One region of the Shewanella sp. SM55 genome, then DNA from elsewhere that is predicted to be linked to it. Evidence: predicted binding sites of a transcription regulator. Region 1 holds the regulator's gene; each other region holds the start of a gene.
The links. The regulator sigma-54, encoded in region 1, starts transcription at its own class of promoters, with help from an activator protein. The targets are predictions, from matches to a motif close to GTTGGCACGNNNNTNGNNT.
Positions count from the first base shown of each region.

Region 2: the regulator sigma-54 is predicted to act here: its motif matches at 6,314-6,332, upstream of flgA (flagellar basal body P-ring formation chaperone FlgA).
Region 3: the regulator sigma-54 is predicted to act here: its motif matches at 3,237-3,255, upstream of L5L91_RS08165 (YccF domain-containing protein).

Region 1 is NZ_JAKKRS010000015.1:13,671-24,262, forward strand. It holds gene L5L91_RS17160 (HPr family phosphocarrier protein) at 1-48, opposite strand, end outside; gene rapZ (RNase adapter RapZ) at 35-889, opposite strand; gene ptsN (PTS IIA-like nitrogen regulatory protein PtsN) at 886-1,329, opposite strand; gene hpf (ribosome hibernation promoting factor) at 1,332-1,619, opposite strand; gene L5L91_RS17180 (RNA polymerase factor sigma-54) at 1,648-3,126, opposite strand; gene lptB (LPS export ABC transporter ATP-binding protein) at 3,234-3,965, opposite strand; gene lptA (lipopolysaccharide transport periplasmic protein LptA) at 3,962-4,516, opposite strand; gene lptC (LPS export ABC transporter periplasmic protein LptC) at 4,503-5,063, opposite strand; gene kdsC (3-deoxy-manno-octulosonate-8-phosphatase KdsC) at 5,060-5,611, opposite strand; gene L5L91_RS17205 (KpsF/GutQ family sugar-phosphate isomerase) at 5,611-6,588, opposite strand; gene mlaF (phospholipid ABC transporter ATP-binding protein MlaF) at 7,232-8,050, shown strand; gene mlaE (lipid asymmetry maintenance ABC transporter permease subunit MlaE) at 8,047-8,832, shown strand; gene mlaD (outer membrane lipid asymmetry maintenance protein MlaD) at 8,889-9,362, shown strand; gene L5L91_RS17225 (phospholipid-binding protein MlaC) at 9,374-10,036, shown strand; gene L5L91_RS17230 (lipid asymmetry maintenance protein MlaB) at 10,033-10,317, shown strand; gene L5L91_RS17235 (BolA family protein) at 10,337-10,592, shown strand, end outside.
Region 2 is NZ_JAKKRS010000002.1:153,275-163,866, forward strand. It holds gene flgG (flagellar basal-body rod protein FlgG) at 1-269, opposite strand, end outside; gene flgF (flagellar basal-body rod protein FlgF) at 280-1,023, opposite strand; gene flgE (flagellar hook protein FlgE) at 1,197-2,558, opposite strand; gene flgD (flagellar hook assembly protein FlgD) at 2,641-3,411, opposite strand; gene flgC (flagellar basal body rod protein FlgC) at 3,436-3,852, opposite strand; gene flgB (flagellar basal body rod protein FlgB) at 3,855-4,259, opposite strand; gene L5L91_RS03900 (CheR family methyltransferase) at 4,403-5,242, opposite strand; gene L5L91_RS03905 (chemotaxis protein CheV) at 5,343-6,263, opposite strand; gene flgA (flagellar basal body P-ring formation chaperone FlgA) at 6,469-7,176, shown strand; gene flgM (flagellar biosynthesis anti-sigma factor FlgM) at 7,252-7,575, shown strand; gene L5L91_RS03920 (flagella synthesis protein FlgN) at 7,578-8,003, shown strand; gene L5L91_RS03925 (LPP20 family lipoprotein) at 8,131-8,580, opposite strand; gene L5L91_RS03930 (FlgO family outer membrane protein) at 8,577-9,209, opposite strand; gene L5L91_RS03935 (flagellar assembly protein FlgT) at 9,489-10,592, shown strand, end outside.
Region 3 is NZ_JAKKRS010000004.1:221,184-231,775, forward strand. It holds gene prs (ribose-phosphate diphosphokinase) at 1-878, opposite strand, end outside; gene L5L91_RS08155 (NrtR DNA-binding winged helix domain-containing protein) at 1,236-1,949, opposite strand; gene L5L91_RS08160 (pyridoxal-phosphate dependent enzyme) at 2,031-3,059, opposite strand; gene L5L91_RS08165 (YccF domain-containing protein) at 3,327-3,734, shown strand; gene L5L91_RS08170 (alpha/beta fold hydrolase) at 3,770-4,660, opposite strand; gene L5L91_RS08175 (M14 family metallopeptidase) at 4,657-5,697, opposite strand; gene L5L91_RS08180 (substrate-binding periplasmic protein) at 5,863-6,609, opposite strand; gene L5L91_RS08185 (AMP-binding protein) at 6,954-8,666, opposite strand; gene L5L91_RS08190 (DUF6508 domain-containing protein) at 8,806-9,186, opposite strand; gene L5L91_RS08195 (EVE domain-containing protein) at 9,464-9,925, shown strand; gene L5L91_RS08200 (hypothetical protein) at 10,035-10,373, shown strand.

The DNA of each region.
Region 1 (10,592 bases):
TAAACCGAGCTTATTACAGATGGTTATCTGACGTTCAAGTTTTGGCATTATTGAGCTCTCGATGACGGGCATAAACTTTATGTTTACCGTTACTAAAGCGTTTGGCCAATTGCTCTGCGACGTAAACCGATCTGTGCTGTCCACCTGTGCAGCCAATGGCTACCGTTAAATAACTGCGATTGTTACGCTCGAGGTGCGGCAGCCAAGTCTCCAGTAAATTTTCGATTTGCCAGATGAACTTATTAACCAGTGGTTGACGATTTAAGAACTCAGCTACGGGTTCATCTAAGCCAGTCAATGGCCGCAGCGCCAACTCCCAGTGGGGATTGGGCAGGAAGCGCACATCGAACATAAAGTCGGCTTCGGTGGGCATTCCGTGCTTAAAGCCAAAGGACTCGAAGTTGATCACGAGTTCTTTATCGACACTACCAAGGAGAATTTGTCTGACTTGGTCGCTTAAATCATAGATATTCAAATTCGACGTATCTATGTAGTGATCGACCAGTTTTGACATAGGCTCGAGCAGTTTCCCCTCCAGCTTTATCGCTTCTTGCAAAGAGACTCGGCTCTTCGACAAAGGATGCAAACGGCGGGTTTCGCTGTAACGCTTGAGCAGAATTTTATCGCTGGAGTTAAGGAAGAAGCTCGTTAACTCAGTATCTGGAGGTAGGCTAGCGAGTTGTTTTACTAAGACCTTATCCTGCTCAGGCATGTTACGCACGTCGACACTGATGGCGACGAGATCGTTACTGCCTTTGAGTTGCTCAAGCAAACTGCCAATCAATGGCAAGGGAAGGTTATCGACACAATAATAGCCGAGATCTTCGAGTACCCTAAGGGCGACAGATTTGCCTGAGCCTGAGCGGCCCGACACTATGACCAGTTTCATCCAGTGATTACCTGATAGAGTTCCGTTTCATCATGCGTCTTGCGTAATTGCTTTAATATTTGCTTGTCGCTCAGCTTTTCGGCCATGCAAGACAAGGTACTTAAGTGCTGCTGACATTGGTCTGCAGGCACCAGTAGTGCAAATAAAATATCAACAGGTTGCTTATCGATAGCATCAAATGCTATCGGCTCTTCACACTTAATTAGTATGGCAATGGGCTGATCTATATCGGCTAGTCGACCATGTGGAATGGCGATGCCGTTACCTATACCTGTGCTTCCCATCTTTTCGCGCGCCACTAGGCTTTCGAATATCTCTTGAGATGAGAGGGTCGGGTACTGGGCAGCGACTAAGTCGCTGATGAGTTCCAGTACCTTTTTCTTGCTGCCCGGAGTGGCGCAGGTAGTGCACTCCGGCCGCAGTATGGTACAAAGTTCCATTATTAGTGTTTTGTTAACTTCTCTTTGTGTTTAATAACCTGACGGTCAAGCTTGTCAATCAGGGCGTCTATAGCGGCATACATGTCAGCATGCTCTGAAGTAGCAAAAACTTCACCACCTATGAGGTTTATTCTCGCTTCGGCAATCTGTTGCATTTTCTCAACATTGAGCACAACGTGCACATTATTGATCTGTTCGAAATGGCGTTCAAGTTTTGAAAACTTTTCTTCTACATATGCACGTAACGATTCGGTAATTTCGACATGGTGTCCACTTAGGTTTATTTGCATAGAAACGTCCTCCGATATCCACTGTAGGTTATAAACTTTTACGCTGATTAGAAGGTGGAATAAGCATAGCCTCTCGGTACTTCGCAATGGTTCTGCGGGCTACGTTGATCCCTTGTTCTGCCAGAAGTTGTGCCATCTTACTATCGCTTAATGGTTTTTTCTGGTTTTCCGCTGCCACCAGTTTCTTTATAAAGGCTCTGATTGCTGTGGATGAGCACTCACCACCATCGTCAGTACCGACGTGGCTAGAGAAGAAGTATTTTAGTTCAAAAAGTCCCTTAGGGGTATGCATGTATTTTTGAGTTGTGACCCGTGAGATGGTGGACTCATGCATTTCTACCGCTTCGGCAATATCGTTAAGCACCATAGGCTTCATGGCTTCTTCACCATACTCAAAGAAACCTTGCTGATATTGCACTATGCAATTAGCAACTTTAAGCAAAGTATCGTTACGGCTTTCTAAGCTCTTAATAAACCATTTAGCCTCTTGCAGATGGCCGCGAATAAATTGGCTATCGGCTTGGTTTTTGGTACTGCGTGCCATAGAAGCATAATGTTGATTTACATTGATTTTTGGCATGCAGTCAGGATTAAGCTCAACGACCCAGCGGCCATTTTTCTTCGACACAGACACATCTGGGATAACGTATTCGTCATTATTGGGCGTGATCAACAAACCTGGGCGAGGATTGAGGGTTTGGATAAGTGCTATACCATCCCTTAATTCATCTTCTTTTAATTTAGTCTTACGCATCAATAACCTAAAATCACGGGCGGCGATCAGATCTAAATGATCTTTGATCAGCATACGGGCGTTTTCTAGGTTGGGAGTATCAGCGGCGAAATGCGACAGTTGGATCAGCAGGCATTCACTTAAATCGCGGGCGGCAACGCCTATGGGATCAAAATGCTGAATACGCTTGAGTACGGCTTCGACTTCGTCAAGCTCAACTTCAGGATTGCCCATGGCTTCGAGAATTTCTTCAGTGCTTTGGGTGAGATAGCCCTGATCGTCGATGGCATCAATAATGGCGGTGGCAATGGCTAAATCGGTTTCAGAAAACGGCGTGAGGTTTTTTTGCCATTCTAAGTGTTCGTACAAACCTTCACTGGTCTCGCCTTGGAAGGGCATATCGTCTTCACGACTGCCGCCGGGGCCTGAGTTTGGGGAGGCGGTAAACACTTCATCCCATGTGGTGTCCATGGGGAGCTCATCGGGCATGGATTCTTTGGTTAGCGACTCTGCCGTATCTATGGTGGAGCTGTCTTTTTCTGGTGGCAGAGTGCTAGATTCACTGAAATCCGTATCGGATAGCGTTTGGTTTACAGGGGTTTTAGTGGCGTCGAATTGATCCTCTTCCAGCTCGAGAAGGGGATTAGAATCTAATGCTTGCTGGATCTCTTGCTGCAGTTCTAATGACGACAGTTGCAACAGACGTATAGCCTGTTGTAGTTGTGGCGTCATGGTTAACTGTTGACCCAGTTTGAGCTGGAGTGACGCTTTCATGTTACCGCTGATCCCTACGTTATTATTGTTGGATGAGGTCGCTTATTATCATTTTGAGTGAAGCCCAATGGCGGTATAAATTGCCTCCATTGGCTTCGCTCGATTAACTATAGCCTGAATTGTTCACCTAAGTACACAGCCCTAACTTGCTGATTGTCTAAGATCTCTGCTGGAGTTCCTTCGGCAATCAGGTTTCCGTGACTCACAATATAAGCATGTTCACATACATCTAATGTCTCGCGGACATTATGGTCTGTGATCAGTACGCCAAGGCCGCGACTTTTGAGTTGTTCGATAATCTTCTTGATGTCGATAACCGAAATAGGATCGACGCCGGCAAACGGTTCATCGAGCAAAATGAACTTAGGATTAGCGGCTAAAGCCCGCGCAATTTCGACGCGACGACGTTCGCCACCCGACAATGACATGCCTTGGCTGTCACGGATGTGGGTGATATGAAACTCTTCGAGCAGATGTTCTAGTTCTTCTTCTCGTTCTTCGTTTTTAAGTTCTTTACGAGTTTGCAGTACGGCCATGATGTTGTCATGAACAGTTAGCTTACGAAAGATACTGGCTTCCTGCGGTAAGTAACCTATGCCTTTGCGGGCACGCAGATGCATAGGATCTGCGGTTAAATCATCATCGTCGATAAAGATATGCCCCTTATCGCTCTTCACTAGCCCGACAACCATGTAAAAGGTCGTGGTTTTACCGGCACCGTTTGGACCGAGTAGGCCAACGACTTGACCGGTTTTTACCGTCAGACTGACGTCTTTAACCACTTGGCGACTCTTGTAACTTTTTGCCAGATTTTGTGCTCTTAAGGTGATTTGGGTCATTTAGAGTCCTGCTTTTTTACAGGTTTATCCGCTGGAGCATCTGATTTAGCATCATCTTGATAGTTTTCTGGCTGAATAATAGTGATCACGCGATCGTCACCACTGCCAGTACTCTCGGCCATCAATTTCTGTTGAATCATGTTATAGCGGATTAAATTGCCTGTAACTTGGCTACCCGCTTGATCTAATGACGCCATACCTTTCAGAGTTAAGGTGCGGCTTGCCATATCGTAACGAATTTCTTTCGCGCTCGCCGATGCAGGACGGCCATCGTCTAATATCTGGCTATACGTAGCAGGGTTGCCTGTGGCGACTAAAGTTTTGCTATTTTCACCTTCAGCGGAAAATGCACGCAGTTCATTTGCTTGGATTTTTATTGAGCCTTGGGTAACTTCCACCGGACCAAAGAAGATGATCTGGTTGTTTTTGATATCCGCAGTTTGGCTCACAGCTTTAATTTTGACTTCTTGCTTTAAGTCGCCCACTTTCGCGAAAGCACTCATGCTCATAATTAGCATTAGGCTGGCAAGTAATATGTTATTTTGCTTCATATGTTCCTACTACCTGACTGGTCAATTGCACTTCTTGCGCGTTGAGGTCGGCATAAAGGCCTTGGCCTTGAATATTAAAATCTTTCCCTGTGACGTAAATGGTACGGTCAGAGGTCATTATCATAGTGTTGAGATCGAGTTCCAGATAACTGGTGGACAAGGTCTGAATCGGTTCTTCTGGGCTAATGGCATCGATAATAACATTATTTTCTAATACAACCTTGCCAGTTTCCTTGTTTAGCTTGCCCTGATCTGCCCTGAGCTGCCATTGTGCTTTACCTTGGTCTGGATAAACAAGATAAACAGGTTGAGTAAAGAAAGTTTGATTCGTTGAATCATAATGTTCCATGTGTTTCGCCGTCACACGGCTATTCACTAGTCCTTGCTCATTGAACTCAACACTGCGCAGATCTTCAACGATGAAATCTGGGGTATTTTGATCTTTTACTCTGTTATCGGAATCACCGCTGTGTTTGTTCTGGACCTGCCAGTAAAGCGCTAGTGCGGTTCCAAAAAAAGCGATAATCGCGAGTGTCACACGACTCATATACTCATTCCATGGGCCGAAGTGAATTTATTTTGACTTAGGAGTAACAGATCTGTGAGTTCACGCAGTGCACCGTGGCCACCATTGAGCGTAGTCACAAAATGGGCGTGTTGGCGTACATAGGGGTGGCCGTCAGCAACACTGACCGCTAAACCGACGACATTCATCACGGGGAGATCGACAATATCATCACCGATATAAGCCACTTCTTCTGGGGTGACACCATAAAGTGCGAGCAATGCTTCATAGGGCTCGAACTTATTGTCTACGCCTTGGTAAATATGGGTAACACCAAGGGCTGTCATACGGTTTTCAACGATTTTAGATTGACGTCCTGTGATCACGGCGAGGTTGAAACCGCTGGTGAGTAGTGATCGCACGCCATAGCCGTCGCGAGTATGGAAGGCTTTGAGCTCTTCGCCGCTATTGCTCAAGTAAATACGGCCGTCGGAAAACACCCCATCGACGTCACAGATTAACAGTTTAATCTTTTGCGCGCGTTGCCACACATCATCACTGATTGGGCCGTAAAATCCTTGCTGTGGCATTAAATGACTCCTGCTTTTACCATATCGAGCATGTTAAGAGCGCCAATAGGATGGCGATCTTTATCGATAACAATTAATCCGTTGATATTTTTTGAGTCCATCACTTGCAGTGCTTGGGCGGCCAACACATTATCTGTGATCGTGACGCAGTTACGGGTCATCACATCGGCAATGGGCGTCGTGCGTAAATTCACTTCGGCATCAATAACGCGGCGTAAATCACCGTCGGTGAAGATACCAACCAGCTTGCGCTGATCATCGATAATCGCCGTCATGCCTAAGCCTTTCTTGGAGATTTCGTACAGAGCTTCTGTGATGCAAATATCGTGGTTGACGAGCGGTAAGTCATCACCGCTATGCATGACATCGCAGACTTTTAACAGCAACTTACGTCCTAATGCACCGCCAGGATGGGACATAGCAAAATCATCACGGGTAAAGCCTTTAGCTTGTAGTAGCGCAATGGCGATGGCATCGCCCATCACTAAGGTTGCTGTGGTACTTGAGGTTGGGGCAAGTCCAAGTGGGCAAGCCTCTTCTGGGACTTCAATACATAAATGCACTTTAGATAATCGCGCCATATTCGATTCGGGTTTACCCGTTACCGCAATAACAGGCACGCCCATACGTTGGATGACTGGCATTAAGGTGAGGATTTCACTCGACTCACCAGAATTTGAAATCGCTAAAATCACATCGTTATCGGCCAATACACCCAGATCGCCGTGGCTGGCTTCCCCCGGATGCACAAAAAATGCGGGCGTTCCTGTGCTGGCGAGGGTGGCAGAAATCTTATTGCCGATATGGCCCGATTTGCCCATTCCCATGACAATCACTTTGCCTGTGCAGTTGAGGATCAACTCGCAAGCCTCTGCAAATTCAGCCGAATCAACATATTGATAAAGATTGTCTAGGGCTGACTTTTCAATGTCGATAACTTTACAACCCCATTGGCGCAGTTGTGATTTGTCTACCATGTCTATCTCTCTTTTTGCATTGTCTTTGTCGCCCCATTGATGGGATTGGAATAGCACAATTTGGTACGCGATAAAGATGATATGTAATAGGCTTTCTGCCAAGTATTAGTTTGTTTTCAGACAATTTAGCTTATGTCTTGCTGTGGTTAATTACCGAAAACAGCAAAACAATTGCGGAAGGCTAGAGCGATTGATCCGACTCGTCAAGTTCAGCTGCGTTAGCTATTCATGCACAATAACGTGTTTAGCGGCAGAAGGCCTTGAGCAATATCATCGTCTTTGTCGTTTATTTCAATGGATTTATCCCATATCGCAGCGGGTATTACCCTATGGGATGCCTCTATTGCGCAATTGCGTATCGACTCTCCCCGATAAACGTGGGCGAAGAGTGAGCTAAGTGCGAACGAATTAGCCAATACTGCCAATTCTGCAACTAGGTTGAAAACATTAAGTAACATTTTACCTGTGCAGAGTGAAAACTTAGGGCGCATTTTCGCTGTAAATGAGGCAAATTGAAAGTATCGCAGGGCGATAGTGTCGATTCGGTTGTAGGTTAAAGCGCAATTACGTACAATTTGCGGCTCTTCGATTGGTCAGTCTCGGAAGACTAGGATCACCTCATTTGCAAATGTCGGAATCAAGCATGACTCAAGAACAAACGCCGTTGGTTGAGATCCGTAATTTGGGGTTTAGCCGCGGTCAGCGTGTGATATATGAAGATATTAGCCTGTCCATTCCAAGGGGCAAGGTGACGGCGATCATGGGGCCGAGCGGCATAGGCAAAACGACCCTGTTGAAATTGATTGGCGGCCAATTAACGCCTGACCATGGACAAGTGTTATTCGACGGTCACGATATCCATGGCGTGAGTCGTAATGAATTATTTAGTCTGCGTAAGCGGATGAGCATGCTGTTTCAAAGTGGCGCGCTGTTTACCGACATTAATGTGTTCGATAACGTGGCGTTTGCGCTGCGTGAACATTCTGGACTGCCTGAAGACATTATTCGCACTATCGTGTTGATGAAGCTTGAAGCCGTTGGTTTACGTGGTGCCGCTCAGATGATGCCAAGCGAATTGTCCGGTGGTATGCAACGCCGCGCCGCATTAGCTAGAGCCATAGCGCTTGAACCTGAAATGGTGATGTACGATGAGCCTTTTGCAGGGCAAGACCCAATATCGATGGGCGTGTTAGTAAAGCTTATTCGTGAGTTATCCGATGCGCTGAATCTGACTTCAATTGTGGTGTCCCACGATGTGGATGAAGTGCTTGGCATTGCCGATTATGTATATGTGGTGGCTGACAAAAAAGTCATCGCCCATGGTACCCCTGAAGAATTAAAGTACGCTGATAATCCGCAGCTGAAACAGTTTATTCAAGGTGCTCCGGACGGCCCTGTGCCGTTCCATTATCCGGCAAATGATTACCAGCAAGAATTAATGGCAAAAGGAGTTGGCAAGTGAAGTTAATCGACAGTATTGCCGACTTAGGCCGCAGCGCGATTGAGTTAGTGCTCGGCTTTGGCCGTGCAGGCCTTATGCTGTGGGGCGCGATTTTTCGCTGGCCACGCGTGCGTAAAGGTTTTCCATTATTAGTGCGCCAGATTTATGTGGTCGGTGTGCAATCTATGGTGATTATTTTAGTCTCAGGACTCTTTATCGGCATGGTGCTCGCACTGCAAGGCTACAACATCTTAGTTGGTTTTGGCACTGAAGAAAGCTTAGGTCCTATGGTGGCGCTCAGTTTACTGCGTGAGTTAGGGCCAGTTGTTACCGCGTTATTGTTTGCGGGACGGGCGGGTTCAGCATTAACCGCTGAAATTGGTTTAATGAAAAGCACTGAGCAGCTTTCCAGTTTAGAAATGATGGCGATTGACCCATTAAGGCAGATTATTGCACCGCGCTTTTGGGCTGGAGTGATCAGTATGCCATTGCTGGCGTTGATGTTTACCGCTGTAGGTATTTATGGCGGGCACCTTGTTGGCGTGGAATGGAAAGGGATCGACAGTGGTGCGTTTTGGTCGATTCTGCAGGCGTCTGTCGAATGGCGTCAGGACATAGTTAACTGCTTGATCAAAAGTGGTGTGTTTGCCGTAGTGGTCACTTGGATTGCGTTATATCGCGGTTATCAAGTGATCCCAAATCCGGAAGGCATCAGCCGTGCAACGACCCAGACTGTCGTTCAGTCGAGCCTCGCTGTATTGGCATTGGATTTTTTACTGACAGCCCTGATGTTTGGCCGCTAACGGAACACTGCGGATTTCGACACAGGTTAGATGGATTAACAGAGTGGTAGCTGAACATGTTGACACGAAAAATTGAATTATTAGTGGGTGTGTTTCTTTTAACAGGATTGGCCGCTTTTTTGGTCTTAGTCTTTAACGTCGCCAATATTGAAGTGAAAAGCAGCGATAGCACTTATACCATACAAGCCAATTTTACCAACATTGGTGGTTTGAAGGTGCGTTCGCCAGTCAAGGTTGGCGGTGTTGTCGTTGGTCGAGTGAGCAGCATAGATTTAGATCCAGTTAAGTTAGTGGCTGTGGTCACATTAGTGATGGACAAGCGTTACGATAAATTCCCTGAAACCAGTAGTTTAGCCATTTTGACTTCGGGTTTGTTGGGCGAACAATTCTTAGGGTTAACACCGGGTTTTGTCGACGATGATGTCAGTATGCTGAAAGATGGCGATAAGATTGACGACACTCGCTCGGCATTAGTGTTGGAGGAGCTGATTGGTCAGTTCTTATATAGTATGGGTTCGAAGGATAAATAGGGGTTACCGCTATGTTTAAAAACTTATCTCGTTTTTTATTGCCGTTAGTGATGGTTTTAGGGGCAACGAGCGCAGTCGCCGCTGATGTGGTTGTCGATACGACAGATCCGTATGCCATGGTGAAAGCCGTTGCCAATAAAACCTTCGATCGTTTTCACAAAGATAAAGCATTAATCGATGCAAATTCAGACCATTTAAAGGTGATTGTTCGTGAAGAACTCATGCCTTATGTCGATTATAAATACGCTTCTTATAAGGTATTAGGCCAATATCTTAAGGATTCAACTGAAGAGCAACGCAATCGTTTCGTCAATGCTTTTGAAGGTTATTTAATCTCTACTTATGCCCAAGCCTTTACTGAATATACTAATCAAAAAGTGGAATTCTCACCTGGGATTGATTTCAGCAAAGAGAAAATGGTCGATGTAAACGTGCAGATCATCGAAGCCGGTCGCCCACCGATTAAACTATTGTTTAAGGCGCGCCGTTTAAAGGATGACTCATGGAAGGCATTTGATTTAGTTGCCGAAGGTGTGAGCTTACTGTCTTCTAAGCAGTCGGAAATCTCTAATCTAATTCGCCAACAGGGTATCGATCCCGTGATTAAGATGCTCGAAGATCGCACTAAAGAGAAAGTGGTCATGAAGGCTAAGTCTGGGAAGTCACAGTCGTGATTGAATTTGTGCAACAGGGGACAGTTTGTCATCTCAAAGGGCGCATAACCCAAGCCGATGTCATTACACTTTGGCCACAGCGGCAACAACTGCTAAATGAGTCAACCCAGATATTGTCTCTGTCTGGGCTCGAATACAGTGATAGCGCTGGCATGGCATTTTTGCTGGCGTTAGTGCGTGAACATCGCAGCCAACTTGTATTGAGTTCTGCTTCACCACAACTTAAAAAACTAATTGATTTATATGATTTAGATGCCTTCTTTACCGAAGAAGCGCATTGAGAATAGGGTAATAGATTTCATGGAATGCAGCTTAATTGAACAGATTTTACGTGATGCGTTAGGGCTTGAAGAAGTTCACGCTAGCTCGGATGGTAGCCATTATAAAGTGATCGCCGTAGGTGAATGCTTCGATGGTATGAGCCGAGTCAAACAGCAACAAGCCATTTATGCACCGTTGACGGCACACATTGCCAGCGGTGAATTACATGCATTAACGATCAAAACTTTCACGCCGACTCAATGGAAACGCGAAAAAGTTTTCAACATGCCTAGCT
Region 2 (10,592 bases), on a different contig from region 1:
TCCGTCGTCAGCATGTTACCCTGAGTAAACATTTTTTGAGTGGCGACGACTTTCGTACCCGCACCTATGTTTAATCCGTTGGGTAGCTTAGTGTTAGATGCACTAACACCACCCGCTTGGTTAACTGTTTGATAGAGTAAATCTTCAAATACTGCGCGGCTTTTTTTGTAGCCCACAGTGCTAGCGTTCGCTACGTTGTTTGAAATCACTGAAATATCAGTTTGCTGTGCGTCTAAGCCAGTTTTACTAATCCATAACGCCGGATGCATAATCTATCTCCTAACTAATACGCATTAATGAAGATGAAGCGCGATCATTCTCTTCCGCGGTTTTCATCATCTTGACTTGCAATTCAAACTGGCGCTGAAGATCAATCAAAGACACCATTTCATCAACAGGGTTAACGTTACTGCCCTCTACGGCACCACTTTCAACTGCGACGAAAGGGTCAGCTGGTGCTGGTTCGCCTGACATTTGTCGAAATAATCCATCTTCACCACGCATCATCTGCGCATTGCCGGGATTAACTAACTTCAATCTAGCCACTTCTTCTATCACTTCAGCAGTCGCCCCCTGAGGGCGAACAGACACTATGCCATCCTGTGAAATTGACACTTTATCAATAGGTAATGGCAGCACTATCGGGCCAGCGTCCCCCATCACGGGATTGCCTCTGTCGTTATACAACATGCCCGTCGCATCGAAACTGAGACTACCTGAACGGGTATAAGCTTCACTGCCATCTTTCGCCTGAACGGCAAACCAGCCATCGCCTTTAATGGCAACATCGAGATCCCGTCCAGTGGTTTTTATCGGACCAGAGCGAAAATTAGCTGACGGAGATTCTGTCATCGCAAACACCCTTGAAGGCAACCCTTCACCGAAGGCTTGCATCGATCTGGCCTGCGCCATATCTGATTTAAAACCATCGGTATTAGCATTGGCTAAGTTGTTCGCACGGAGTGCCAGCTCATTCATATTTTGCTTAGCGCCACTCATGGCGACATAAAGGAATTTGTCCACAGACTGCTCCGTCAAATTTTCTACATGACAATATCAAAGCAAGCATCATGCCAACAAAAAATAACGTTTAATTTACTGATAGAATTGAAAAATATGAAAATGAAGTGATTTGACGGCAGGATAAAGGCTAAGTGTTGCCACTGGCGGCAACACTTAGTTAAATAAAGTAATGATTAGCGGATTTGTAATACGGTTTGTTGCAGCGTGTTATTCACTTCAAGCGTACGAGAGTTCGCTTGGAAGTTACGTTGCGCCGAAATTAAATCGACCAGTTCAGTAGTTAAATCGATGTTCGATTGCTCTAACGCCGATGAACTGATGCTACCAAAAGTTCCACTATTTGCCTCACCCGCTAACGCTGGACCTGAAGCTAAACTGGCTTTCCACGACGTATTACCCACTTGCGTTAAACCTTGTTCGTTAGCAAAACGAACTAAAGCAACCCGTGCTAAAGGCACGGTTGAACCATTAGAATAACTCGCGGTCACTAAACCATCTTCGCCGATTTCAACGTTAGTTAAGCGACCTACAGTCGTACCATCTTGCGTCAACTCAGTTGCACCAAAAGGAGCAGCATATTGCGTTGGGGCATTAAACTTCACAGTCAACTCTTGAGTACCATCGGCACCTGGCCCTAAAACACCCGCACCACTGACGCCCAAAGCCTCAGTCTTGACTATAGCAGGATCACTACCAGTGTAGACACCAACAGAATTGAACTTGAGTACAGAGCCTTTCCAACCACCAGCAGTTTGAGCTGTGCCCGTTGCATCAGGCGTACCATCGCCGGTGGTATCTGTTTGATAAGTACCAGCAGGACCGGCTAAATCGACTTGCTTTCCATCAACAGCATAGTAAGCCACCCAATTGTTCTCACCATTGTACGAACCATCTTTGGGCTTAACAAAATAAGTGGTCATAATATGTGGCTCACCGAGTGAGTCATAAATTGTCATTGATGTAACGTTATTGTAGGTTTTTGCATCTAGAGGATCGAATGCCGCGGGGTCGAGTGCACTTTCCTTAGCATTTAAGTTCATTTGTAAAGTAACATTCTCAGTCTTTACAGGGCTACCCGCAGTGTCTGGTATTTGTACCGGCTTAGCCGTCGTTAAACTCACTGATGTTGAGTTCCCATCTTTATCCACTGGGAAAGTTTGCAAATAATTACCAGCAGAATCAACCATGTAATTATTTTTATCTACCTTAAATGCTCCAGCACGGGTAAACGAGTGGTCTAATGTACCCAGTTCAGAAGCAGTAACGAAAAAGCCACCCCCTTTAATCGCCATATCAAGGGAGTTATTCGTCAACTGTAAGCTACCTTGATGGAATTGCTGTGCCACTTGGCTCGTCGCAACACCACCACCGACAGCAGTTTTAGCATTTGAAAAAATAGAATTAGCGTAAACATCCGCAAATTCAGCACGTGACTCTTTAAAGCCAATGGTGTTCGCATTAGCAATGTTATTCGCCGTAGTGTTTAAATCTTTCTGCGCAGCAGAAATGCCACTCAATGCAATGTTAAACGACATAATTCACCTCTACACTTGACTCAATTCATTTATGAGCGATTTACGCCCAATTCGGATGCTGCAAAAATTCTTTTATACAAGCTTAGGTTTCAGACACAGCTAACACATCGGTTAACTTGATGCCCATACCGCCTCTCAAGTTAAGAATCGCGCCAGTACTGGCCGTACCGAGAGAAACGCTGGTCACATGAGCATAGGTCGAGACTGGCAATTCTTGGGATTTCCCATCCACTAAACCACTCGCCTTGATCGTATAGTTACCTGCGGTTACAGGTTTTCCATCTTTATCGAGGCCATCCCAGTTAACATCGACATTGCCCCCCTTACTGCCATCAACTTTAAAGGTGGTCACAACTTGGCCTTTCTCATCCTCAACACGTACAGTAACTTCAGGAATTTTAGCTGGCGTGCTAATCACACCTTTTATTGTTGGGCTTTCAGCTGAAATGTTACCTGTATCAGTTGGGATCAATACCTTGCGACCAACAAGTCCTGATGCCTGTAATGCTTGGCTTGATGTCATAACACCGTTTAAATTAACGATTTCCTTATTCAACTTAGTAATACCATCAACCGTCGAGAATGATGCCATCTGCGCAATCATTTGGTCGTTGTCGACGGGCTTAAAGGGATCTTGCATCGATAACTGTTGGCTTAATAACGAGAAAAAGTCATCTTGAGTTAACTGCTGGCTTTTTGCTTCCGGTACTATTGAATCTTTTGGCAAACGTATGCCATCAAGAAACGGATTACCCGTTGAGCTGGTTGATGAATTCGTCGTAACGGCATTTGGCTGACTCTTATTTTGAGCCGTCTGCGCCGACGCTTGGTTAATTTGATTAATGAGGCTCACAGCTTACCTCCTAAGTAACACATGTTATTTACCCATCCCAAGTGTTTGTTGCAGCATAGACTTAGCTGCTTCAGCGACTTGAACATTCATTTGATATGAGCGCGAAGCAGAAATCATATCTGCCATTTCTTCCATAACATTAACATTCGGTTTATAAATAAAGCCGTCCGCATCCGCCATAGGATGATCGGGCGAGTATTCTTTCAGTAGTGGTTTATCACTTTCTACAATGCCTTTTACTGCAACGCCTTGAGAAGCTTGTTGCTGACTTTGGGCTTTAGCCATTTCGGCTTCAAAAATGGGATGACGGGAACGATAGGTCTTATCTACACTACTCGAGACGGAATCCGCGTTAGCTATGTTGCTCGCGGTGGTGTTTAGCCTGACCGATTGAGCAGACATTCCCGAGCCAGCAACATCAAATATGCTAAATAAACTCATGATTAATCCCCTCTCAACGCTTTCTTCATGCCACTAAACTTACTATCTAAAAAACCTAGCGACATTTGATATTCAAGTGCATTTTGCATGAATGCCGATTGTTCCTGTTGGATATCAACAGTATTACCATCACCGGTATCGGGTTGATTTGGCACACGGAACTTAACAAATTGCCCAGTCAACTCCGCAAGCCCAAAATGCTTATCTGGCTCTTGCATTTCAAGACTATTTCGCTGCTGCTGTTGGCCTCGAGCGGCCTGCATTGCCGCAGAAAAATCAACATCGCGGGCTTTGTAATGTGGCGTATCTGCGTTAGCGATATTGCTTGAAATGACTTCAGCCCGCTGCGCTCTAATACCGAGAGTGTATTGATGCACACCCAGTGCATTATCAAAATTGATCGCCATAAAATTGCCTCCTCGTGTTCTCACGAAAATAAAGCAATTCATGTGCCAACATCAGGAAAATTTTGAGAATAACAACAAGGATGAGCAAGTGATGGGTAAAAAATTACCGACAATTGTCGGTAATTTTCTTTAGAGCGGCTGAGTTAAGTCTTTTTCTGGTAATAAATGCCAGGGTTACAACGAACCATATCAAACTCGTCCGTTAAACCAGCGATAGATTCTGATGCACCGAGAAATAAAATTCCTTTGGGATTGAGAGCGGCAGCGAATTGCCGCAAAATTTTTGCCTTTGCCTCTGGTGCAAAATAAATCAGCACATTGCGGCAAAAGATAATGTCGAACTTGCCAAGCAGACTATAACTCTCAAGCAAATTATGCGCTCTAAAGTTCACCAACCGCTTCACATTATCCTTTAACTTCATATTACCTGAAGGTAATGCATCAAAAAACTGACGCTTACGTTCTTCAGATAAACCACGCGCTAATGCCAAACTATCGTACTCGGCATTTTTGCAGCGTTCCAACATGGAAGGAGATAGATCCGTTGCTTGAATCGAAGCACTACCAGCCAAGGCACCAGGCTTCTTCTGTTGATACTCAAGAATAGTCATAGCCAATGAGTACGGCTCTTGGCCTGACGAGCAAGCCGCAGACCAAATTTTAAGTGGACGCCCCAGACGACTGTATTCAGGTAGTAGGACATTATTCAACAACTCAAATGGATAACGATCACGGAACCAAAGGGTTTCATTGGTCGTCATAGCATCGATCACTTCAGCTCTGAGCGCACGCTCAGTAGGCTTCATCGAATGCTTAACCACATCAGATAAGGATGGCAGGTTATATTTGCCCATCAAAGGAGCAAGACGACTGCGCACAAGATATTGCTTATTTTCACCCAGTACGATGCCGCTGTGTTGCTCTAAGAACAACCTAAATTGATTATATTCAGCCTCAGCGAGTGATTTATTTGGCACATTCACATCCTAAATCCTATAGCAAGCACCAAAATCAGTGCGAAACCATCATGTTATAAAGTCGAGATTATAGCGTAAAGCGTATCTAGGTACTAACCGACAGCAATTACAAACTTAAATGCTTATTCACAGCAGCGGCCAGTTCGTCGGGATTAAACTTAGCGATAAAGTCATTAGCCCCCACTTTTTGAACCATTGCCTGATTGAATACACCACTTAACGAAGTATGCAGTACCACTTTAATATGCTTAAGCTTAGGATCATCTCGGATTTCAGCGGTCAGGGTGTAGCCATCCATTTCAGGCATCTCAATATCAGAGATAATGAGGGGGATCTCATCGGCCACATTATCCATCTCTTTGGCGATCTCTTTAAGCTTGTCTAATGCTTCACGACCATCTTTTGCGGTATCAATTTGTAAATTCAATGACTCGAGTGAACGAATAATTTGTTTACGCGCCACGGCAGAATCATCAATAACCATAATATGGTAATGCTGAGTTCTGTCGAGGGTCAGTTTTTCATTGGCTTCTTCACTGATAGCCGTTTTAACCGGTGAAATCTCATCTAAGATTTTTTCCACATCGAGAATTTCAACTAATTCACCTTCAATTTCAGTCACAGCTGTCAGATAAGAATAACGACCAGCACCTTGCGGCGGAGGCATAATCGCTTCCCAATTCATGTTGATGATCCGCTCAACAGAACTGACCAAGAAGCCTTGAACACTGCGGTTATATTCAGAAATAATGATGAAACAGTTTTCAGTGCTCGCTAAAGGTTTTCCCCCTGTTGCCGCACTCAAATCAATCACTGAAATGGTTGTTCCACGAATATGAGCAACACCCTTCACATAAGGATTAAGTTTAGGCAAAGTGGTCAGTGGTGGACACTGCAGTACTTCTTTCACCTTAAACACGTTAATCCCAAACCGTTGACGACCGTTTAATTTAAAAAGCAGCAATTCTAAACGGTTTTGTCCAACGAGCTGGGTTCGTTTGTTGACTGAATCAAGAATACTCGACATAACTCTGCCTTGTTGTTCTGTTTATGTTCGGCCCTATAACTCAGTTGAGTATAGGCATATTAATTGCTTACGTCTTATCTATCGATAAACATAGTCGAAACTGAGTCAATCTTCTGACAGTGATGCAAATTATTATTACAGTGGTCAGCTTCGAACTTAATAAAAGTATAGGTGCATTCTGGCGTTACAAGCTAGTCTCTTCATTATGAAAGTAAATTTAGTCTGTTTTTTTAGTCTTTTCACCCTCTTCATGCCCGCTTTAGCGAGTGCAGAGCCTATTGTCCCCACCGTATCGGCAATCTCAGAATTAGCTAAAGCGCTTATTTCAGAAAAAATATCCGTTCCAGAAAATGCCAAAGTAAATATTTCGCCACAGATGGTTGACGCAAGAATGCTGCCGTCACAATGTTCATCTCCAATGAAAGTAGAACTGGCTAGCGATAGGGAAATTAGCCGTAATAACACCTTAAAAGTCAGCTGCGATACACAAGACTTAGCTTACCCTTGGCAAATCTATATCTCGGTTCGGGTGGATATCTTATTCCCCGTTGTTGTCTCAACCGAAATCTTAGCACCAGGCGAACTCATCTCTCCTAGTCAAGTAGAAGTCCGTTACATTGAACAAAATAGCTTGAGAGGTGCCGAATTCGATGACCCGAGTAAATTGGCTGGCGTGCGAGTAAAACGACGAGTAGCAAAAGATAATCCCATATTAAGCAACAACTTATGCTTCGTTTGTAAAAATGATTCGGTATCTATCTACGTTCGTTCTGGCTCATTCGAGCTCAAAACAGTGGGCGAAGCCCTACAAGATGGCAATAAAGGTGATCGGATCAGAGTCAAAAATAGCAGTTCAAACAAAGAACTAGATGCTATAGTCACAGGCATTGGCGAAGTTGAAGTAAGAATGTAAAATAATCTAAAGCTTTTTTGTAAGCTGCCGATACCCCAGTTAAGAAATCCCGTACACACGACGCTGGAGCCTAAAATGGCAATTGATATTAGCAAACTCAACACTGCAACGACTGCGCAAGTTCGTTCAGGCGCAACGAAAACGAGCAGCGATCAATCTGCTCAAGTTGCTACAAAATCGACAACACCACAGAGAAGCGATTCAGTGGTCATTACGGCCCAGGCACAACAACTTCAAGGAGCTCAGACTAAAATGGCTAGCCTTCCTGAAGTTGATCAAAAGAAAGTAGCCGAAATCAAACAAGCTATTGCCGAAGGTCGCTATAAAATTGACCCTGAAAAGTTGGCTGCCAATATTGCAAGTTTTGAAGCCGAACTTAATGACTTAAATAAAGAGTAACTATGACTGAAATAGCTAAACTGGTAGATCTACAACACGCCCATTTGGCTGTTCTTAAGCAAATCATACTCAAGGAAAAAGGCGCTTTGGTTGACCAAAACGCCGATTTACTGCTTTCCCTTGCTAACGAAAAATCGCAATGTCTGAAAGAACTAAAGACTAATGATGATATTCTGGCAAACCACAGTGATAAATCACTACTCACTCAGCAAGTCGAACTCGTGCATAAAATGGCCGATATCAAAGACGCATTGACTGAATGCAAAGAATTAAACGAACAAAATGCCAGTTTAATTGAGATGAATTTAGCGAGTTTAAATCGCTTTGCTCAAGCTTTACAAGCCAGCAGAAATGCCTCCAGCCTCACCTATAACGATAAAGGCAAGACCTCGACTATCTCAAGTTTAGGCAATGATTTAAAGGCCTAACAAGCGCATCACTCCCACTTAGCATTACCTTTTCTAAGCTCTGATTAGATATTAATGTCTTGTACAAAAAGAAAAGCCGCGTAAATACGCGGCTCAATACATGCTGTTGAACATACTCTCAAAAAAGCTAGAAATACGTCACTTCCTTCACTCGTTGTGGACGGTTCTGTTGTTGATAAAGCGCCCAAACCTGTGAAAAATCAAGTTCTAACTCAGTGACATAATGCTCGCCTGCTGGATAACTCTTAACGACTCGTGCACCGCGGATCACACCAGAAACTGACGCTTTGACATTATCGTCCGTCAACATCCAATCACTGACACTGCTGTTTGCCGTTATTTTCTGCCCATAAACTTGTTCCGCTAATTCACGATAAGCCACAATTTTTGATGCCTGCATAGCCATCAACACTCTTTGTGATTGCTCTTTAGCCGGTTGAGTCGCTAACGGCGCATATCCTATAGCCGTCAACTTAGGAAAACTCGGCGGCGGCACATCTTCCCATTGCACATATCTATCTTTAGCAGCGCAGCCAGTTAGCATTAGCGCCACAATAACTAAAAGGTAGCGTTTCATTTTCCATCTCCTAAAACACGCACTTCATTCATACCTGGACTCGCCTGACGATATAAGATGCCATTTTGTGACACAATTTGCTCCGAAGGCTGCATGTAGTTTGCCAACTCTTTTTGAGTCACAAAAGTTTGAGATGCCGATACCACGCGATTGTTACTAATGTTCACAATCCGAGTATTGATCGCCATACCATTGGTTACTACGCTCATAGTCGAAACGACAAGATGTTCAACAGGAAGATCTTTCGACAATTTTTGCCAATCTCTCGTCAAAATAAAATCCCCGTCAGATGTGACTCTCAAGCCATCAGCTAAGTTTAAATCCACCACATTAAACTGAAAGCTATGGAGCGACGTCATTAACCCTTGCTGTAACTGTTGCGCTAACGCATTAGTGCCATTCAAATCGCCCACTAATACTGGTGTTGCAACTACGATAGGTTGATCAGAACGCAAAGCATCATTTTGCTTAACGAGCTCAGTCACTATTCGCTGTGCTAAATGGTTAATCACTGCCGTTGGCGGCAACCCATTGCCATCCACTAAACTCGGTTTGGGCGGCGTAACCGGTTTAGCTACACATCCACCTAACATTATCAATGTTAAGGGAATAATCACACGCTTTAGCATTGGATTTACCTCATCTATGGGTGCATTGGCAGTCAAGTGACTCACTTTCTAAGCTTCAAATTTTTAATGAGTAACAAAAACAGCAATCTTCGGACCAATATTAACCTCAGTCCGACAATATTCTTCTATTACACAGTATATCGACTGTAACAATGGAAACTTTATCAAAAGTTCTCATACTCAGGCACGAAATTTGCTTTATTGTCGTATTAGATTAAGAGTCAGAAAACTGGCTCGATTGGTAATATCGCCATTAGCTTAGCGATAAGGATTGAATTGATGCACATACCAGGTTCAGCTTCGCTCATCATTTTGAGCCTTTTTCTACTTTCTTTGCCCACCAGAGCCGAATGGATAGAAGCCAGCGGAGAAGCAACTATTATCAATGGTAATACAGCTCAAGCAAGGGAAGAAGCAATTAATCAAGCTGTTAGCTATGCGACATTAAGCACAGGTATTCAAATATCCAGTGAGCAACAAACCTCTAATGGTAACCTCACACAAAATAACTTTGCGATAAATCGCAACGCCCAAGCCATAAACATCCAACTCGTTAGTGAACAAATTCAGGGAAATAAAATATATGTATCCCTACGCCTCGATCTAAATGATGATCCAACACAACAGTGTCCTAATGGCCAATTAAAGGCCGCTATTTTAATACCTCAAACACAAATAAAAGATCGTTCTCAGCTTAGATATGGACAACTTTCAGGCTTTGAAGAGGTCATTTCAGAGTCGTTAGGGAACACTATAGAAGATTACTCTTCAACTGGCTTTAGTCACATCCATGCTAACGAGCGACTCGATATTGAACAAGACCTAGTGGATATTCGCGGTTATCGACTCCCAAGCTGGCTCAGTGAAATTACCGACAGCCAATATATTCTTCAACCGCAGATCATTGATATATCGATAGAGCCTGTACAACCCACCTTCTTAGGATTTTGGGATGAAGCTCCGCTAAGGCAATTTCAATTCAAACTCAGCCTCTATCATGGGATCAGTGGCGAAGAGGTCTGGAGCAAAAGCTACAGCACATCGGCCCCATGGGAATTTGAAGAACAGGCTATCATTGCTCCCAACAGTAATAGATTCTGGCGTTCCTCCTATGGAAAAAGTATTACTCAATTAATATTGCAAGCTACCCGAGATTTAGACAGCACACTTAATTGCAGGCCATTACTTGGCCAAGTCGTTAGCCGACAAGCAGACAGGATTATATTAAATCTAGGCCGTAAACATGGCATTCGTGTCGGTGATAAATTCCAAGTAGTATTACAACAAAACTTACCCGATAGACTCAATGAAATGCGCGCCGTCGCGACCAAAAGTCGTGCAACGGTAAAAATTGAGCAAGTAAGCGAAGAAAGCGCCACCGCA
Region 3 (10,592 bases), on a different contig from region 1:
ATATAACTCAAAACAGCATGGCAATGACAGAACTCGCTCGAAATATGTGTGGGGACACCTAAACTATCGGTACAAAATAATCTGTCTATGCCCGACTCTCGCAGTACCAACTCGCTGGCCTTATCTTCATAATGTGACACGATCAAAATAACGCTTTGGGCACCCTTTTGCTTTAATTTGATGGCAAGTTCAATAAAGGTTCTGCCACCCGCGCAAATGTCGTCAACGATTAAGCAGGTTTTACCCGATAAGTCATCACAGAACACTTCGGTAGCGATAATATGCCCATTGACCACATCACGATGTTTATCGGCCCTGATCACCGGCATTCCCTGTAACGCTTTAGCTAAGCCGAATACTTTTTTATTCGCCCCCGCATCGGGCGAGACTAACACTAGCTCCCCCGTTAATTGGGCTGCGATCGCTGCGACAAAACTGTGGTTATCTATTACCTGAACTCGGTCTAACAATGCTGCGGTGACATCGCTGTGAGGGTCAAATACAGTGACCGAAGCATATTGCTGCTGATTAATTAGGCTAGCATAGACTTTTACCGACAAGGCCTCACCGGCATTACACACCCTATCTTGGCGAGCGCCCGGCATATAAGGCAATAACAGATCAATTTGCTCGGCACCACTGCGACGCAATGCATCAGTTAACAACAAGAGCTGCATGATGGAATGATCGCCCCGATAACTGAAAAAGATCGTTACTCGTTTCGCTGGAGGAACCAGTAGTTGAACATGGTTTTCCCCCGCACCAAATTGAAATAAGCGGTAGTGAGTCTCATCTCTAGCTGCGGGTAACCGATAAAAATCAGCTTGCAAGCGTTGAGCGTGAGAAGCATCTTGAGACGTCTGAATACGTTGAGACATAGTAACCTCCTGTCTGTGGCACGATTGCCGAAATTGACGGCGCCCTTGTTGTCTACATGAAGAATAGTGTCTTAAAGACATTATTGTGTAAAGTTGATTTTTAGACTATTTCAAACGGAGCAACCTGAAATGTTATGCTTAAATGGCATATAGTGTCTTTTAGACACTATTAGTGGGAAAGACAACTAAGAAGCTACAATATGGGTATCGAGTAATACAAGAACCGGAGACATTAGGGCAAAATCAGCAATAAAACAGTCTTTACTGATTCAAAGTCACCATGAATAAGGCATAAGCAGTCACCGTTACTCATATTGAGCAAGGCGAATATCTTGCTTAAATCCATATTCACTGTGATCAACATTCTAAATTTCTTAAGAAGCGATACGATGCGGTATTGGGTTTCAAGCGGTATAAATTAGCAGGACGACCACGTTCGGTGCGCTTTAATCCCGTATCGATCAATAAATCAGCCTGTTCAACCCGCCGACGAAAAGATTTACCTTGGATAGGCTTGCCCAGTAAAACCTCATGTACATGCTGCAATTCTGGCAAGGTAAAAGGTTCAGACAGTGCAAATCCTGGCACTAAAGAATATAAGGCTTTTTGTGTTAAGCGTTCCCGCGCTTGCTCGATTAACTGCAAATGATCAAACGCCAAGGGCATCTGCAACACATCCGCTAATGGCCACCACTTAACATCACTCACTGAATCAATCTGAATTTGGCAAGCTTGATAACTCATCAAGGCGGTATAACACACAGTCACAGACCAGCCTCTTACATCGCGACCACGATTACCCACAGTGCATAGCTGCTCAATATAAGGTGGCACTACCGCGGTTTTCTCATGCAGTTTACGTAATACAGTTTGCTCAAGGGATTGGTCGCAATTTTCATCGATAAACCCTCCAGGTAATCCCCATAAACCTAAAAATGGATGATTTGAGCGTTGTACTAAGAGTACTTTAAGTTGCTGATCGTGATAGGTAAACAATACGGCATCCACTGTCAGTAGCTGAGCCTTAAAAACCTTAGGATCGTAATTGGCGAGATATTCCGCTTCAGTCATTGATATTCCCCATCGTTCCAAATCATCAGCTTAACTTAGCATTACACAGCTTCAAACATATTATGTCTTAGCGTCACTAAGTCAATGATCAGAGGCGCAGGATGAGCCACTTCGCCCAAATTTACGCTGATAACGTGGCAACATGGTCTCGTTCCCGAGTAAGCCACCTTGGTGAATATACATCACTGGACGAGAGCCTCCGCCTTGTAAATATTCCTCAAGCACAATAAAACCTAAGGGATCGTAGAGTAATTCAAACTGCACGCCTGAGGCGCAGACCCGCTGCCACATGGCATAAAATTCCGGATAAAGTTTACCAAAATGATATTTCTTGCCGACATTAACAATCTGTGGATGCTCACTGGTATTGGAATTAAGTAAGGAAAATTGCAAGCGCAAATAATCATCGCCACCGACAACGGCACAAGTCACGACGCGAATATCCGTTTGCTGACGGATAAAATACTGATTTAAAAATAACGCAGTCGTTCCCGTCCCCGAAGGTAAAAACACCGTTAAATCAACCAATCCATTCGCCTTCGCAAACTGTACTATCTCTTGCGCCAATCTATTAACCCCGTATTCGGCGTAAGCACAACGACCCCCCTCAGGGATAAAAAGCGCCGTCGGCTCATTCACGAGTACTTGAGCCTCGATATAATCTTGGCAACTCAGTCGCACATCGCCCACTTGCGCTGTAGGGTCAGGCCTAGCATTAAGATTTGACAAAACGTGAGGTTCAGATTGCGACTGAGTGCACGCCTGCTTTTGTGCTATTAACACACTTAAATCGATAATATTAGCGCCATTCGCTAAAGCGGCAGCGTAATTGCCCGTAGGATGTTTAACCACTTGACTGGCAATATGATCTACATAAAAATCACATTGCCAGCCTTTCATCTTCGCTAATGTTGACAATGAATACAGTGAGTTAGCTAATGGCGAGCCATGACCTATCACCTTGCTGATGCCTGCAAACTCATGATCTAAAAAATAGCCGAATTTGCGAGCTTTATTGCCACTAAACGCCGGATGCAGTAAATCATCACGTTTTAGGAATATGTCTCTGCCAGCAAAGGCAAACGTATCAACAGGGGAATTTGCAAACATCAAGCGACTCAAACAATTAAATTATCTGGTTTTTAAACCAGTTAAGGGATGGCTAGTGTAACTCCGCCCTTCCTGTTACGCCCTTAAGAAATTATCAATTTGGCGAAAAACTAGTGAAAATGACACATGAATCTCGAATACATATAATTAACACATTGATTATGAATAATTTAAATAGTTGGCATAGTTATCGCTTAGACATTGACATATATTCAATTTATCGAAGCTAACGATAAAGGCTAACAGGGTAAACATAAGGAGTTTTCAATGGCTGTATTACGCTTAATATTCAACATAGCTTGGTTTGTACTCGGCGGATTTGTAATGGGACTCGCTTGGTGGCTCGCAGGTATCCTGTGTTTTATCAGTATCATTGGTATTCCCTTCGGCCGCGCCTGTTTTGTTATCGGCGAAATGACCTTTTGGCCCTTCGGCCAAGAACAAATGAACCGTCGCCACTTAACTGGACGTGACGACTTAGGCACAGGTGCATTAGGCATGGTAGGAAATATCATTTGGTTCTTACTGTTTGGGATCTGGTTAGCCATAGGGCATTTGGTCCACGCCTTAGCCTGTTTTGTGACGATTATCGGTATTCCCTTTGGGATACAACATCTTAAGTTAGCTTTACTCAGCCTCACACCGATAGGCCAAACCGTAGTGGCTAAAGCTTAATAAGACAATGTGTTAACTGCGCTATTCACTCTCGATTATTTGGTTTCAAGAGTGGATAGCGCTTTGTCATCCCATACAGCAAATATCGCTTCGTTTAAGGCTATTTCTTCCTCCAATAAATCGTTGCAATCATATTGAGTATTGGCAGGCTCACTATCCACAGAAAACTGCACTTGCGGCTTAGTCGCCCCCACAATGTCCAACAGATAATGCGCCAGTTTTGCGGGTGCATCTATAGCGACATCGTGACCACAATACGCAAGTACAATCAAATCGGTGTAAAAATGCCGTGCTAACGCCTTACTCGATGCCATACTCACCAGCGCATCACGGTCACCGCAGAGCACAGTTATCGGTACTTCCACTGTCAATGGACATTGGTATTGAAAAGCCGCCCAAAGTTGTCGCCATACATTGCGTCTACTTGGTGTGGTATCGCGGCGAAACTCACTCCACTTGACAATTAAATCTCGGTCTCGCCGATGACGAAAACTGGTTAAACGCACTATAGTCGACTCGATTGGATGTAAAGCGTTACCCCGAGCACGCATGAAAAAAGCCTTCAATGCATTCAGCGGATTAAATCTTTGATACCAATACGATAAATTCGCCGCACTGCTGTTTAATACAAAGGCATGCCTTATCTGCCAAGGTCGCTGGCATGCCATTTCCAGCGCCAACATACCGCCCATAGACAAGCCGAGGAGATAAATAGTCTCCCCTTCCTGTGCCTGCTCATCCAATTGCTGCCACACGGCATGGGCATAATCGGCAATCTTAAGCGGACTTAATTCGTGGGATAGCGTCCCATTGCCCGGAAGATCCGGTGTCAGCACTCGCAATCCCTTTTGTCGCAGACGCTGATCGAAACCATTCCAATGGCGCTGATCACGCATTAATCCCCTTAATAACACCCAAGTTGTCATGACTGAGACTCCCGATACCAATAATGCCGTGCGCACTCTGTCAGCTCAGTCAAACGTTCAGGTGTTAACTGCTCTAACGATTGGGCATAGGCCGCTTCCATCATAAATTGCATGAGTACTGTATGCCTGCGTAAAATCCTGTGGTGACGATGTGTTTTTTGTGGATTAAAAAAGCCAGCAAAATTAAATATTTGTCTAGGATTCTTCTTTATCCATGCCCAAGATCCCATCTCTAATGTCAAAGGTAAAAATGGCACCTGAGCAGAAGGATCAGCCACTTGGTGCTGGCGATAGAGATAATCCCAAATATCACCATGAGTGCGATAAAACTGGCTCTGCGGCGCCAACCGATAATGGCCGTGATGGGGATAACTCTGTTCAAATAATTGTTTTAGATGAAAAATATAATTGGCATTTTCGAAGGCGGTACTGGTATGGGCGTAGGGGAACCAGATATGATCACTCAAGCCAAATCCCGAGTGGGCATCGAGCGAAATCAAACTTGTGCTGCGACTCAACAGTTGTTGTACATAGGCCACTAAGCCCGCAGTTTCCAGCTCCATTCCCCCAATACCGCGATACCAGGGCAGCCGTGACGATATACGCTGTCCTCCCACCATAAAGGACACTTTTTCACGGGATTCTATCGGAGCGTTACGCATCAAATCCACTTGATTACCATTGCCCCGCGTTCCCATGAATAACCCAACAGGATTCACTACAGGTACAAAAGCTAACCGCAGGCCCGTTAGCATCTGTTGTAGGTGTTTATCCCAAACAAGCCGCTGCAATAAACTGTTTAACAATGCCAAAATAACTTGAGATCCAATACGTTCAACCCCATGCACGCCACCCACAAAGAGTACTGTCGGACAAGGCGTATCTGTACCACCTAACTCAACACTGTAAAGGGGGAAATGCTCTTGGCGGAATGGAATGTCGGCAAGGATCTGATAATCCAACTTAAGATGATGAGTATCAATGAGTTGCTGCAGCGTATCTAACTCAAATGGAAGCTCAAAAGGAAGTTTCTTCATGTCACCTTAATCAATAAAATGAGAGAACAACTCATGCCGTTAAAGTGATACTAATAGTGAACAAAGACAAAATGATGACAAACTGCATATCAGAAGTGACTTTACGGGGAAATAAGCGGAAAAATAGCGAGTAAAACAAAGAATAAACTATCCTAAAACCCTACATTAATCTTCACGATAAAGTAGCTCTCCAATGATGGTTTCTACGTCAACCTGCGCTAAACCTTGGTCAACAATATCTCGCCAACGCCGTCCCTCTTCTGTATTACGAAACGCGATATAGAGCTGCTTATTCGCCAAAATTTGCCGATTGATTTGCAACTTTGTCGCCAGCGGCTGTAAGGGCTTTTGCTTGAGTAAATAGTGCAAAACGTTGACATCAATCACCGCGGCATCAATCCGACCCGCGGCAACTTTTTTGACATTATGCTCATCCGAAGTCACAGCTTCAGTCCGCTGAACACCGGAAACGATCATGCGATCTAAGGCCTGAGTATTCACATAATCTTTCACCACACCTAAGGTATAGCGATTAAGATCTTCAATATAATTCCAACTTACTGGATGGGACTTTTGCTCCACCAGCCCCAATGGACTTTCGCCAATCGGTTTTGAAAAGATAAACTTTTCAGTTTCTACATAGTATTCAGGAAAATAACCTATGTAGTCAGAGTTCGGCATAGTCGTAAGTTTGACAGCGCGGCTCCACGGATAGAAATCCACGTCTAATTGATGTCCCATAACGTTCAGCGCCGCCCGTACCACGGCAATACTGGCACCCTGCTCCGTTAATTGCTCTCCTGAATAAGGCGGCCAAAGTAAAGAAGTGAGCATTAAGGTGTCCGCTTTAGCTTCGCTTAATCCCATAAAGGAAAGACAATACACAAGGAGCATTGAACGCCATCGAACCATTTAGTACTCCTTTGCCTGCATGGATTTACGACTACATCATCGACAACTTAACGCTTTCGTTTTTATCTGCCGAGATTTTATGACTGGTTAGATTTTATGACTAGTTTTAGTATAGCTATCAAGCCACAGCGGGGAAGTGAAGTTTTATTACAATTAGAATAATGATATTAGCAGCGAAAGCTAACTCAAAGTGCAGCTTGGCTTGATGGTATGACTCGCCGACTTTTTCATTAGCCAATTAGCTTGTTCGTTTATCTGCTAACCGAAATAGCTAGATAGAATAAAATTCAAGCCGCATTGCGCGGCTTGAAAGTCAAAAAAGCGCACTCGCAAAATCACATCACTTAAGCATTAATATCTTCATATAACTCTTGATACATCAGCTCGCGCATTTTGAATTTCTGAATTTTTCCCGTCACTGTCATTGGATACTGATCCACAAACTTGATGTAGCGCGGCACTTTAAAGTAGGCGAACTTCTCGGTGAGAAAATGACGAATATCTGCCTCTGTAATCGCGCCTCCTGAGCGGACTTTGATCCAAGCACACACTTCCTCGCCGTATTTATCGCTTTGAACGCCAAAGACAGCCGCATCCTGCACATCTTTATGGGTGTAAAGTTTCTCTTCAATCTCACGGGGATAGATATTCTCGCCACCACGAATGATCATATCTTTAATGCGACCCACAATTTGCACATAACCTTGCTCATCCATTTGGCCGATATCGCCCGAATGTAGCCAACCCGCACTGTCTATGGTCGCCGCCGTTTTTTCGGGATCGTTCCAATAGCACTGCATTATGCAATATCCCCGACTACAGACTTCACCGGGTTGATTAATTGGTAACACTTCACCAAATTCATCGACTATTTTCACTTCGGTATGAGGTAAAGCCCGGCCGACGGTAAGCACCCGTTTCTCAACCGGCGAATCGATTTCGGTAATATGATTGAGCGGACTGCACTCAGTCTGACCATAACCAATTAGTACTTCCTTCATATACATGAGATTTTGTACTCGGCGCATCACTTCTTCTGGGCAAGTAGCCCCCGCCATCACGCCGGTTCGTAAAGAACTCAAATCAAAACGCGTAAATTCAGGATGCTCAAGCTCGGCAATAAACATGGTCGGTACGCCATGTAAAGCGGTGCACCGCTCTTGTTCAACTACTTGCAATGTCGTCAAGGGATCGAAGGATTCGCCGGGGAACACAGCCGCGGCGCCTTTGGCTAAGCAAACTAAACTGCCGAGCACCATGCCAAAGCAATGATATAAGGGCACAGGAATACAGAGTTTATCGTGACAGGTAAACTTCATCGCCTCTGCGACTAAATAACCATTATTCAAAATGTTATGGTGGGATAAGGTCGCACCTTTTGGGCTACCCGTCGTGCCAGAGGTAAACTGGATATTAATCGCATCATACGGGCTTAATGCATTGCCGATACTCTCGAGTGCCGCCTTGTCATCGGCGGTCACATCGACGAGCAGGTCATCAAAATTCAACATGCCGACGGATTTTTCAGCGCCCATACGGATCACAAACTCGAGCTCAGGAACGGCCTTCGCCTGTAGTTGACCCGCAGGGCAAGAAGTTAGCTCAGGCGCTAATTCGTATAACATTTCGAGGTAATTACTGGATTTAAACTTGTCGGCACAAATTACCGCGCGGCACCCCACGTTACTCAGCGCATATTGCAACTCTTCAGGACGATACGCAGGATTAATACACACCATGATGGCGCCAATTTTAGCGGTCGCATATTGAGTTAAACACCACTCGATATTGTTAGGCGACCAAATCCCTACCCTATCACCAGACTTAATGCCGAGTTTTAATAGTCCTGTGGCGAGCGCATCGATTTGGGCAAGATATTGGCGGTAATTCCAGCGGATATGTTGATGGTGTACGACGACAGCTAATTGGTCGGGATACGTTGCCGCAATCTCATCAAGATATTGACCTATGGTCTTCTCAACGAGTTTCGGTGATGACTCGCCTCTAAACTCGCTAACGTTGAGCGGGCTTATAACTTGGCTTGTAGGAACTGACATTAAGGCCTCCGTGCATTTATTATTATGGTTAGCGAGGTCCAAACTAACCAATCCACGGATCATGTCACAAGTAAAAAAGCACTTTATTAGACTAAAGAGTAAGACAAACTATTAGATAACAATCCATTAAAGCCCAGTGCTAACGGCTGATAAACTCAAAATGAGCACTCGACTTAGGCACATTTAAGCTTTGTAACCGCTCAACAATGGCCAGTAACACCCCTTGGCGACGCATATTTTCTAACACGCCGGGGCTAAAAACCTCGAGTCGCGTCATGGCGGTTAGCAGCAACTTACATTGTGCGATGCTCGCATCACGAATATAGGCAGGTTTATCGACTAAGTAACTGTTGTTATACCAATAGTCCCAAGTGAAATTAGCCAATAACCAACCTTGCGTTGTCAGGTCATTAATAAATTCCAGCATTCGCTCATGACTTAAGATCACATCACCCGCCGTAAAATCCTTAAGATATTTAGTGTATAAGCCACAATCGGATGTCATTGTTGAAGTCCCCATAACACACCTCACAGGTTTTGGTTGCCTCTGCTGCCACAACTTGTACGACACCAGTCACAAACCGAGATCGAATTTGACGCTTTGCCTTAGAAACGAAAATTTGCATAAGGCATACCAAATAAGATTGCTGTCAACAGGCTAAGCCACGTTATCTGAACGGAAACTTAATCAAACTCACAATATCTGATATGGGTGACGAACTGGGGTATTCGACAAAATTCAGATAAACTCAGCGGTATTGAAGCGCTTAACGGCAACTATGAGTAAAGGAAACAAGATGAACTACTGGCTTATGAAATCGGAACCCGACGAATTTAGCATAGATGATCTTAAGGCTTGCCCTAACCAAACTGAAGCTTGGCATGGGATCCGTAATTATCAGGCGCGTAACTTTATGCGCGATGAGATGCAGATTGGCGACAAGGTATTTTTTTACCATTCAAGCTGCAAAGTGCCCGGTATTGTCGGTATCGCTGAAGTTGTGACCAATGCGTATCCCGACAGCACGGCCTTCGATCCAGAATCGAAGTATTTTGACCCTAAGTCAGATCCAACCAAACCAAGATGGCTACGAGTAGATATCCGCTTTGTCAAAAAATTTAACGAGATTATTCCCTTAAGTTTGATAAAAAGTTTACCCCAACTGGCGGACATGTATTTAGTCTCTAAGAGGTCAAGACTCAGTATCCAACCTGTGACCGCCGAACAATGGCAAGCCGTACTCATGTTAACCCGCTAGAAAGCAATCTTGAACCAGAACGTTCAGCTATAGTTCATTTAGCATCGCCTATTGTTGGCCACATCAAGCATTGGACACAACATCAACTCAATGCCCCTTAGGAGTACAGATGAATAAATTAACCTCAGTGGTAATCACAGGACTTGTCCTCAGCTTAACGATGTCCATCTCAACCTTTGCTAAAGATGACCATGAGCACCACAAAAAGGATAAAAGTCTACCGCCGGGACTACAGAAAAAAGTTGACCAAGGTCAGTCACTGCCACCCGGTTGGCAGAAAAAACTCCAGCGTGGTGATGTGCTTGAGCATGATATTTATGATCGCGGCCGCATCGTAGTCCCCTTAGACAGAGATGGCATCATTAGCATTCAAGTCGAAGGTGCACTAATCAAACTCGATAATAACAGCCGTAAAATCCTCGATATCGTCAATATCATTACCGATTAACTTCCCATGGAAAAATGGCATTTATAACTGACACTTTTACAACTACGCCCAGCGCTTATCTGGGCGTAGTTGTACTTCCTAATACTGCTTTGATCTATCAAAAAACGTTGTTTGTAAGACAATTTATCACCCCAGTCCTCACTCAATAACGTTCTAACTTACAATAAAGCAACATATTGATATTTATCATATCTTTACTATCTGGCTATTGGTCGTAAA